3 regions of the Mesorhizobium sp. M1338 genome follow, and region 1 is predicted to be linked to each of the others. Evidence: riboswitches for the same ligand, from Rfam matches in the RefSeq annotation. Region 1 holds a riboswitch; each other region holds the start of a gene.
What was found. A riboswitch is a leader RNA that binds a small molecule or an ion and turns the genes downstream of it on or off. The one in region 1 is predicted to bind thiamine pyrophosphate.
Positions count from the first base shown of each region.

Region 2: another riboswitch for thiamine pyrophosphate. It lies ahead of NKH19_RS30205 (YkoF family thiamine/hydroxymethylpyrimidine-binding protein); the one in region 1 lies ahead of thiC (phosphomethylpyrimidine synthase ThiC).
Region 3: another riboswitch for thiamine pyrophosphate. It lies ahead of thiB (thiamine ABC transporter substrate binding subunit); the one in region 1 lies ahead of thiC (phosphomethylpyrimidine synthase ThiC).

Region 1 is NZ_JAMYLL010000041.1:48,705-51,946, forward strand. Features, by position in the region: gene NKH19_RS26050 (hypothetical protein) at 252-896, opposite strand; gene NKH19_RS26055 (hypothetical protein) at 1,085-1,300, shown strand; TPP riboswitch at 1,429-1,545, shown strand; partial or broken gene thiC (phosphomethylpyrimidine synthase ThiC) at 1,649-3,242, shown strand, end outside.
Region 2 is NZ_JAMYLL010000065.1:3,494-6,735, reverse strand. Features, by position in the region: gene NKH19_RS30220 (tetratricopeptide repeat protein) at 1-49, shown strand, start outside; gene NKH19_RS30215 (hypothetical protein) at 99-854, shown strand; gene NKH19_RS30210 (hypothetical protein) at 851-1,093, opposite strand; partial or broken gene NKH19_RS30205 (YkoF family thiamine/hydroxymethylpyrimidine-binding protein) at 1,141-1,542, opposite strand; TPP riboswitch at 1,533-1,645, opposite strand; gene NKH19_RS30200 (hypothetical protein) at 1,864-2,199, shown strand; gene NKH19_RS30195 (LysR family transcriptional regulator) at 2,328-3,242, opposite strand, start outside.
Region 3 is NZ_JAMYLL010000003.1:140,441-143,682, forward strand. Features, by position in the region: gene thiP (thiamine/thiamine pyrophosphate ABC transporter permease) at 1-273, opposite strand, end outside; gene thiB (thiamine ABC transporter substrate binding subunit) at 514-1,512, opposite strand; TPP riboswitch at 1,555-1,669, opposite strand; gene NKH19_RS04530 (thiamine diphosphokinase) at 1,757-2,401, shown strand; gene NKH19_RS04535 (ABC-F family ATP-binding cassette domain-containing protein) at 2,403-3,242, shown strand, end outside.

The DNA of each region.
Region 1 (3,242 bases):
TTTCCGGGCGCTGTCAGCCGCTCAAGTGTATGGCCCCTTCTGCGAGACAAATGCTCAGCGTGAGTTGGAGATGATCCAGACGAAGGTCATTGCGTTGACGCAGCTCGCGAAAGCGGTTTCGATTTCTTCCACGGGACCAGTCGCCAGGGTCAGCAAACGCGCCATGAGCCACAGAGAGTTGGAGCTTCCTCCCCGTGGGTCGAAGGCTGTGAAGCTGCTCCGTTCAAAATGTCGGAGCGTTAAGGCGTCAGCTAGAAACGATAACGAAGCCCAACAGTATTCGCGTTGGAACCCTCTCCCATATTTCCAAACGTACCACCGGCGCCGGATCTGTGGTGGAGTTGATAGACAAGCTCGACGTTGGGAGCTTGCCTTAACCTGAAAGAAAGCTCGGCGCCGATGAAACCAAGGAAAGACGCGTCGCCGTCGTAATAGACCTCGCGCTCGCGTTCGATTTCGGTGGTTCCCGTAACGGCACTCAAACCGGCCGTCAGTGCTGGCGCAATCGCCAGATCGCCGATGACAAGGCCCTGGTGACGAACCCTAACCCCGGCCCAAACTTCCCCTGACGTATCGTCATCCTCGCCAAACCTTACGGCGGCCCCGGTCACACCGCCAAGAACGAAACCAGCGCCAATATCGGCGAAGTCGCGGCCGTAAGCAGCTCCGATTATGTAGTTGTTCGTATAGTCGGCGCCGAAGACGTTGATCGTGTTCCCAAATGATCCGGCCGCAAAAACGCCGCCAAAAAAATAGACGTCGTTCTTCGCCGGTTGACCGACAGCGAAAGGATCTTCGGTAGCAAAATAGATGAAGGGAGAACTGTTGTCGGCGAGAGCGGAAGTGATGGGACCGGTCAGGATCAGTGCGGCCAAAGCTGCTTGCACCCCGCGCATTCACAAGCTCCGAATCAATCCCTCAGTTGTCATCTTTCATCCGGCATTTGACGGGAAGAAGCAAGTTCCCTGCTCCACGAATTGGATGGAGTTCTATCCCATTGCTTGACCAAACCTTCTTTCCGAACTGCAGGTCGCTCAGCAAATCGGATTCCCCTTTGCCGGCACTACCTACGGGATCTGGTCGAATGAAAAAGCTCGCATCTTCCGTAGCGTTCGGCCCGCTCCGACGGTCAAGAGAGCTGCGGATCCAGACGACGTTGCGCCGCCCGCTTGCCGACCCCAAGCACGGCGAGGTGATCCGCGAGGATCTGCGCGCTGGTCTCTCCGCTGTTCCGATCTGGATGCAGGAGTTCCTGCGCGAACTCCTCGGCCCAGGCGCTCGGCACGAGGGCAAACCATGAGCACCGACGCCTACCGCCAAATCTTCCCCGACACATTCATCAGCCTTCCCGCACGACTTGATTGGCGACCGATCAAAGCCGCGGGCCAAAAGCGCTTGACAAAATAGCGTCGGCCCGCTCAATTTCGACCCATTCACCAGGGGAGTCCCGGCAAGGGGCTGAGATACTGCTGGCTTTCGCGGCGCAGTGACCCGTTGAACCTGATCCAGTTCATACTGGCGTAGGGACGGTGCAAGCGCTCTGCGGGAGTTCACGCCCGAGGTCCTATTTCGGCAGGTCCACAGAAGCGTCTTTTCATCCTTCCGGCACAGAACTGGGTCTCCAATGCATGAGCAAAGGAGCCTCAAGATGAATGCCCTCACCCCCGCCGTGTCGACAGGGCCGCTGCCTGCCTCACGGAAAATCCACAAGTCTGGCGTCCTCCATCCGCACATCAAGGTGCCGATGCGCGAAATCTCCGTCCATCCGACGGCAGGCGAACCGCCCGTCACCGTCTATGATCCGTCCGGCCCTTATACGGACCCGACTGTCAAAACCAGCATCGAAAAAGGCCTCGCCCGGCTTCGCCATGAATGGATTACGGCACGCGGCGATGTCGAAGCCTATGACGGCCGTCATGTCCGGCCGGAGGACAACGGATTCGCGGCGGGCGAGCGCCTGACACCGGAATTTCCCGTTCGCAACCGGCCGCTCAGGGCCAAGGCCGGCAAGGCGGTGACCCAGCTTGCCTACGCGCGCGCCGGCATCATTACGCCTGAGATGGAGTTCGTCGCCATACGCGAGAACCTCGGCCGCGAGACCATGCGCAGCAAGCTGCCGCGCGACGGCGAAGCCTTCGGCGCGGCGCTTCCCGATTTCGTCACGCCGGAATTCGTGCGCGACGAGGTGGCGCGCGGACGCGCGATCATTCCCGCCAACATCAACCACCCGGAGAGCGAGCCGATGATCATCGGCCGCAATTTCCTGGTGAAGATCAACGCCAATATCGGTAACTCCGCTGTCACCTCCTCGATGGCCGAGGAGGTCGAAAAGATGGTCTGGGCGATTCGCTGGGGCGCCGATACGGTGATGGACCTGTCGACCGGCCGCAACATTCACAACATCCGGGACTGGATCGTGCGCAACGCACCGGTGCCGATCGGCACGGTGCCACTCTACCAGGCGCTCGAGAAGGTTGGCGGCATTGCCGAGGATCTGACCTGGGAGGTATACCGCGACACGCTGATCGAACAGGCCGAGCAAGGCGTCGACTATTTCACCATCCACGCCGGCGTGCGGCTGCATTATATCCCGCTGACCGTTGACCGGGTCACGGGTATCGTCTCGCGCGGCGGGTCGATTATGGCCAAATGGTGCCTTCACCACCATCGGGAAAGCTTCCTCTACGAGCATTTTGCGGAGATCTGCGACATCTGTCGCGCCTACGACGTGTCCTTCTCGCTCGGCGACGGCCTTCGTCCGGGCTCCATCGCCGATGCCAACGACGCGGCGCAATTCGCCGAGTTGGAAACGCTCGGCGAACTGACGCAGATAGCCTGGGCCAAGGATTGCCAGGTGATGATCGAGGGGCCCGGCCACGTGCCGATGCACAAGATCAAGGCGAACATGGACAAGCAGCTCGCTGTCTGCGGCGAAGCGCCCTTCTATACGCTTGGACCGCTGACAACCGACATCGCGCCGGGCTACGACCACATCACCTCAGGCATTGGGGCCGCCATGATCGGCTGGTTCGGCACCGCCATGCTCTGTTACGTCACGCCGAAGGAGCATCTCGGTCTTCCCGATCGCAACGACGTCAAGATCGGCGTGATCACCTACAAGATCGCGGCCCATGCCGCCGACCTGGCAAAAGGTCATCCGGCGGCGAAAGTCAGGGATGATGCCCTTTCCCGCGCGCGATTCGAGTTCCGCTGGGAGGACCAGTTCAATCTGTCGCTCGATC
Region 2 (3,242 bases), on a different contig from region 1:
GCGCGCCGAGACCGACCGCAAGAAAGCGCTGAGCCTCGGGGCGAAATAGAGACAAGGTTCGGGAGGGCTGCCAGATGTCGCGTTGGAGGGCTTTGAGCGTGGCGGCGGTCGCCGCTTTGTCCTTCGTTGCAGTGAAGGTGTTGCCCTGGGTGGTCGGCTTTGCCGGCGGTAAATATCTCTACCAGACGGTGGCGGGTTCGCCCGATCCACAAACGCTGACCACAGCTCAGGTAAGGGAACAGATTGAGAGCCAGGGAAGCCAAATCTTCAAGGCAATCAAGCAGGAGTTTCCAGACGACTACGACGCCGTCGTGGAAAAGATCACGGCCGTGGCCAGACTTGGAAATGTCGATCAGATGCGAAATACGAGCAGGATGGCTGTCGCCGATCTCAGGCGAAGATACGCACCCCTGCTGTCCTCGGCTCCGGATGGCAAAGCCGCCGAAGCGCTGCGTGCACAATCGGATATGCTCAACCATGTCATGGCGCGGGAAACCGCCGCCGTCTGCAACAACTACCTACGTGAAGGGCCGGGCGCACTCAGCGCGCCGGACCAGGATTTCCTGATCGACATGGACAAGGTCGGCGCCACCCTGTTTCATGCCTTCGGTGCAGCGAAGGATGGCGGTCTGCCGGCCGCCGCTGCTAGCGACGGAGACTGGTCGCTGCTGGCCGACGCTTTCATCAATGCTGGCGGCACTCCCGCCGAGATGACTGCCATTGCCAATGTCAGCCGGGACTTCGAAGGTCTCTGCCCGGCCGTGGCAAAACTCTACGCAGCCGCCCTGTCGCTGCAGGGTGAATCCGGACGACACATCAAAACCACTCTGCTCTATGAGATCGTCCGGAATTAGTCGGATCTGCTGATCTGTGTGTCTGACGTAGAGCTGCCGCACTTCGTGAGCTTCTTTGATTGGCCAGCCATTTCCTCGAAGTTCGACGCGAAGAGATAGCCGCCGATCGCGTCCATCTTGGCCGGTTCCATCGTCCCGATGGCGCCGCTTTGGCTGCGCAGATAATGGCCGTCGACCAGCATCTTCAGTGAAGCCTCGATCAGTGCCGGATTAAGCGTATCCTTGTTGGCGGCGACCAATAGGGCTGCCCGCCTCCTCGGGATGATCAACAGCGAACTGATAGCCGCGCCGCGTCGCCTCCGCGCAATTTCGCGCAGAAATGCTGGAGCGCTCATAGACGCCCGACTGCTTGAGAAAATCGATGCAGCCGTAGATCTCGTCCATATGGTCGTCGGTGCCCATCACGTAGAGCGAGAACTGCGCTGCCGCCGGCGCCGCGCACCGCCGCGATGCCGCATCCCTGCGCGGGCCGAGTGGCCCGACAGGTCCGCCAAGCGCATCGGAGCGGCAGATCGGATCATCCGGCTCGCCCGGACAGCCGCGCGAAATGGCAGCCGACAGCACGCGAGTTTGCCGCTGCGCGCCGCCACCACGAAGAGGTCGCGCACAGCGCGCCCAGCGCGCCAAGGATGACGCCGACGAAATCGTCGACCATGGGATATAGGGAAATCTGTGCGCCTGAAAACATCGCCCGCCTCGCTCCGCTGGTATTACCCAGATCAGCTTTTAGGGTCTGCGGGCTTGCCGCCCCGTCTCAGCCCCGACCGTACGGAGCACCCCCGTGGATGCGCGGGTTAATGCACCAATCAAACTGAAGTGAAAGCCATTTTTTCAGCGCGTTGCGCCAAAAAAGCATTGCGCCAGGCCTGGTTCTTGGGTCGAAGCTGCCGATGCTGCTGGAGCGGAATTTTGTCGGGAACCTTCGCTGCCGCGACCTGTTGTCCCCACAGTCGCAATGCGATCACCTTCGTAGAAACAAGCGACGAGTTCACAGAAATGGAGACAAACCATGTTCATGAAAATCATCGCAGCTTCGGCTCTTACCGTCGGTCTGGCCATGTCAGCCATGGCGCAAAGCGCCGGTAGCAACAACGCAAATGGCGATGGCAGCGGCAGCGGGAAGTCGGTGACTGTGGAGCCGAACACCCCGGCTTCGCCGAATACGGTCAGCCCTGGTACTGTCGACCCCGGCATAACCAACAGCACGACCGGCATGCCCGGCGAAATGAATTCGAACGCAGATCGAAATTGCCCGGCCGGCCCGCAGGGCGCGCAGCCTGACGCTACCCACACGTCGCCGGGCACCTCTGCGCCGACGGTCAATGACAACCATTGCGGTAAGTAGGCCATTGCTGGCCACCGAAGAAGCCGCGAGCGCATGCTCCGCGGCTTCTTTGGGCGTCAGCGGAACCGGGCACTCCTAAACAAGGCCAAGCTGGCATTATCGACCTGTTCAAGCGGCGCGGCGCGCCGTCAGCCACCCGGCAGCGTTTGGCGTCCGGCATGTGCATGCCGCAGAAAATCGACGAAGGCGCGCACGGCCGGCGGCGTATGGCGCTGCTTCTGATAGCAGAGGAACCAGCCGGAAAAGGTCGCACACCACTCATCCATCAGCGACACCAGTTTGCCGGCATCGATCAGCGGACGTACCAGCTCTTCCGCCCAGAATGCGATGCCGACGCCCTGCACCGCGGCGGCAATCGCCATGTCGCGGCTAGAGACGATCAGCGGACCGTTGACCGCGACCGAAAACCATTGGCCATCCCTGGCGAATTCCCATCTGTAGGGGCCGGCACTGCCCGGCCGGCACCAGTTGATGCAGCGGTGTTGGTGCAAATCCGCGGGTGCCGACGGCGATCCGTGACGGGCGACGTACTCCGGCGAGGCCACGGCGAGTTGGCGCTGGGTGCCGCCGAGCGCTACGGCGACCATGTCGGCTTCAAGAAATTCACCAAGTCTGGCGCTGACATCATAGCCGGCCTCGACACTATCAATGGCGGCATCGTCGATCGTCACATCGAGCACGATGTCGGGCCAAGCCTGGTGAAAACGGCCGAGCACCGGCTCGAGATAGGTGGTGGCGGCAACACTGGGCATATGGACGCGCAAGATGCCGGCTGGCATGCCACGCAAGGCTATGGCATCGCCGACCGCCGCCTCCATCTCGGCCATGGCCGGCGCGAAGCGCGCGTGTAGGCGCGCGCCGGCTTCGGTCAGCGAGAGGCTACGGGTTGTGCGGTTGAGCAGGCGCAAGCCAAGCCGCGCTTCGAGCTGGCGGATCGTCTGGCTGAGCGTCGATGCGGAAATCCGGAGATCTTCCGCGGCGCGAGCAAAACTGCCATGCGCGACGACAGTGGCAAAGGCCTTCAGCTCCGCATAGTCGCTACC
Region 3 (3,242 bases), on a different contig from region 1:
CAGGATGAAGGCGCGGCCGAAGAAGCGTGGATGCCGCGACATCGCCCGCGCGACAAACAGCGCCGGCCCGACGGAGAGGAGCGTCGACAATGCCGCTTGCCAGAGCGTGAAGCGCACGACGCGCAGCAGATAGGGATCGAAGGCTGCCCAGGCGCCCGAAAGATCGTGGCCGCCTTCGAAAAGCAGGCCGGCAAACGCGCCGCCGATGAGCAGCGCGATTGCGGCGAGCGCGAGGATGCCGGCGCTGATGCGGGGGTCAGACGCGCGTTGCACGCTGGACCACCTGACTTGAGGTTCTTAGCGAAGGCCGCGTTCCTTCGCGCCCCCCTCTGTCCTGCCGGACATCTCCCCCACAAGGGGGGAGATTGGCAGTTTCCGCGCCTCGCTCATTCCAGCAACGTTGGCGATTGGCGAAATCGCCGACGACAGCCAATCTCCCCCCGTGTGGGGGAGATGTCCGGCAGGACAGAGGGGGGCGCCGTAGGACACTCATCTTTCGATCATAGGACCAAATTACTTGCTCATCACCGCCAGCCACTCATCCACCCAGGCCTTGCGGTTGGCGGCGACCTCTTCGGGGCTGAACAGCAAGGTCTTGGTCGGCTTGACCAGCTTGTCGAAGGCCGGGTTGAGCGGCTTGTCGGTCTTCCCTGCCGGGAACATCCAGTTGGTCTCGGGGATGGCATCCTGGAACTTCGGTCCGGTCATGAAGGCCATGAACTTTTCGGCCAGCGGGTTCTTGGCCCCTGTCGTGGTGATGCCCGCCACCTCGATCTGCAGGTACTCGCCCTCCTCGAAGGAGGCCGCCTGGTAGCGCTCGGTGTTTTCCGCCACCATGTGGTAGGCCGGCGACGTCGTGTAGGACAGCACCATCGGCGCCTCGCCCTTGGTGAACAGGCCGTAGGCCTCGCTCCAGCCCGGCGTCACGGTCAGCACTTTCGCCTTCAGCTTGGCCCAGGCCTCCGGCGCCTTGTCGCCATAGACAGACTTGACCCACAACAGCAGGCCGAGGCCCGGCGTCGAGGTGCGCGGATCCTGGATGACGATCTTGTCGTCGGCGCTGCCTTCTACCAGTTCTTTCAGGCTCTTCGGCGGGCTCTTCAGCTTCTCCGTGTCGTAGACGACAGCGAAGTAGCCGTAGTCAAAGGGGACAAAAGTGTCGTCGCTCCAGCCGCCCGGCACAGTGGCATCCGCCACCGCGCCATGCGGCGCGAACAGGCCGGTGGCCTTGGCATCGGCGGTAAGGTTTGTGTCGAGGCCAAGCACGATATCGGCCTTCGTCGATGCGCCTTCCAGCTTGACGCGGTTGAGCAGCGCGACGCCATCGGCAACCGAGACGAACTCCACATCGCAGCCGCATTCGGCCTCGAATTCCTTCTTCACCACGGGACCCGGACCCCAGTCGGCGGTGAAACTCTCATATGTGTAGACGGTGAGTTTGTCTTTGGCCAAGGCCGGCCCGGACAAGACCACGGTCATGGCTGAGACAAGAGCGTATAAAAGCGTGCGCATCGGCGCCTCCTTCGTTCGAATTGAAGGAATTGAGGCGTCGGACTGTCCGAAACGTCTAATCCCTCCGCCGGTACAAACCGGATCAGGTTCAGCGGGTTGGCGAGACTGCCTCTCAGCCGGTCCGCGAAGATCGCGTTCGGCACCCCGTTAGAGCGTTTCGACACATAGGCCCGGCCGATCCCTCACGCAAGTGGGAGTTTGCCGCCTTCCGTTTCCGGTGCCAGGCTGGTAAGGGCCACACGATATGAGCACATTCACCATCCTGCTTGGCGGCGACCTCATCCGCACGCCACGGCTCGACCGCCAGGTCGAAGGCTCCCGCGTGATTGCCGCCGACGCCGGCATCGGCCATGCGCGGCTGCTCGGCCTAGTCCCGGAACTGTGGGTGGGGGATTTCGATTCCGTGCCGGCCAACCTGCCGGAAAATCTCGCCACTGTCCCCCGCCGGACCTTCTCGGCGGAAAAGGACCAAACCGATGGCGAACTGGCCATCGCAGCCGCACTGGAGCTCGGCGCGACCAGCCTGGTGCTCGCCGGCGCCTTCGGCGGCAAGCGCGCCGACCACGCTTTCCTGCATCTTGCGCTTGCCCTGCGCCTTGCCGAGGCCGGAACGGAGGTGCTGCTGACCAGCGGCGCCCAGGAGGGCGTTCCCCTGCTCCACGGCAGGGCCGGTTTCGACTATGCCGACGGCACGCTGTTTTCGGTGCTCGGCTTTTCCGAACTCGCCGGCCTGACCGTCAATGGCGCCAAATGGCCACTGAATCACGTCAAGGTGGCGTTCGGTTCGTCGCTGACCATTTCCAATGAGGTCAAGGGCCGCCTCGAAATCGCGCTCGGCCACGGCCGCGCGATGCTGCTCGCTCATCCTTTTCCCTTACCTGAAAGCTGACATGGCCCCGCCCCTTCTCAACCTCGACGGGATAAAACTGACCTTCGGTGGCACGCCGCTACTCGATGGCGCCGCCTTGACCGCTTCTGCCGGCGACAAGATCGCGCTGGTCGGCCGCAACGGGTCGGGCAAGTCGACGCTGCTGAAGATCGCCGCCGGCCTGATCGAGCCGCAGGACGGCGAGGTGTTCCGCCAGCCTTCGGCGACCGTCCGCTATTTGCCGCAGATGCCCGACATGGAGGGTTTTGCCAGTGTCCGCGCCTATGTCGAGGCCGGACTCGGACCCGCCGACGACCCGTACCGCGCCAGCTATCTGATGGAGCATCTCGGCCTCTCGGGTGAGGAGCGGCCGAACGACCTGTCCGGCGGCGAGGCAAGGCGCGCGGCCCTTGCCCGCGTCATGGCGCCCGAACCCGACATCCTGCTGCTCGACGAGCCGACCAATCATCTCGACCTCTCGGTGATCGAATGGCTGGAAGAGGAGCTCGTCCGCACCTCATCGGCACTGATCGTCATCTCGCACGACCGCCGCTTTCTCGAGCGTGTATCGCGCGCCACCGTCTGGCTCGATCGCGGCCAGACGCGCAGGCTGGACAAGGGTTTTGGCCATTTCGAGGAATGGCGCGACCTGGTGCTGGAAGAGGAAGAACGCGAGCAGCACAAGCTTGGCCGCCAGATCGTGCGCGAGGAGCACTGGCTGCGCTACGGCGTGACGGCGCGGCGCAAGCGCAACATGCGCCGGCTGGGCGAGTTGCAAACCATGCGCCAGCGTTTTCGCGGACATCGCGGCGCCGAAGGCTCGGCCACCATGGTGGCGAGCGACGCCGCCGAATCCGGCAAG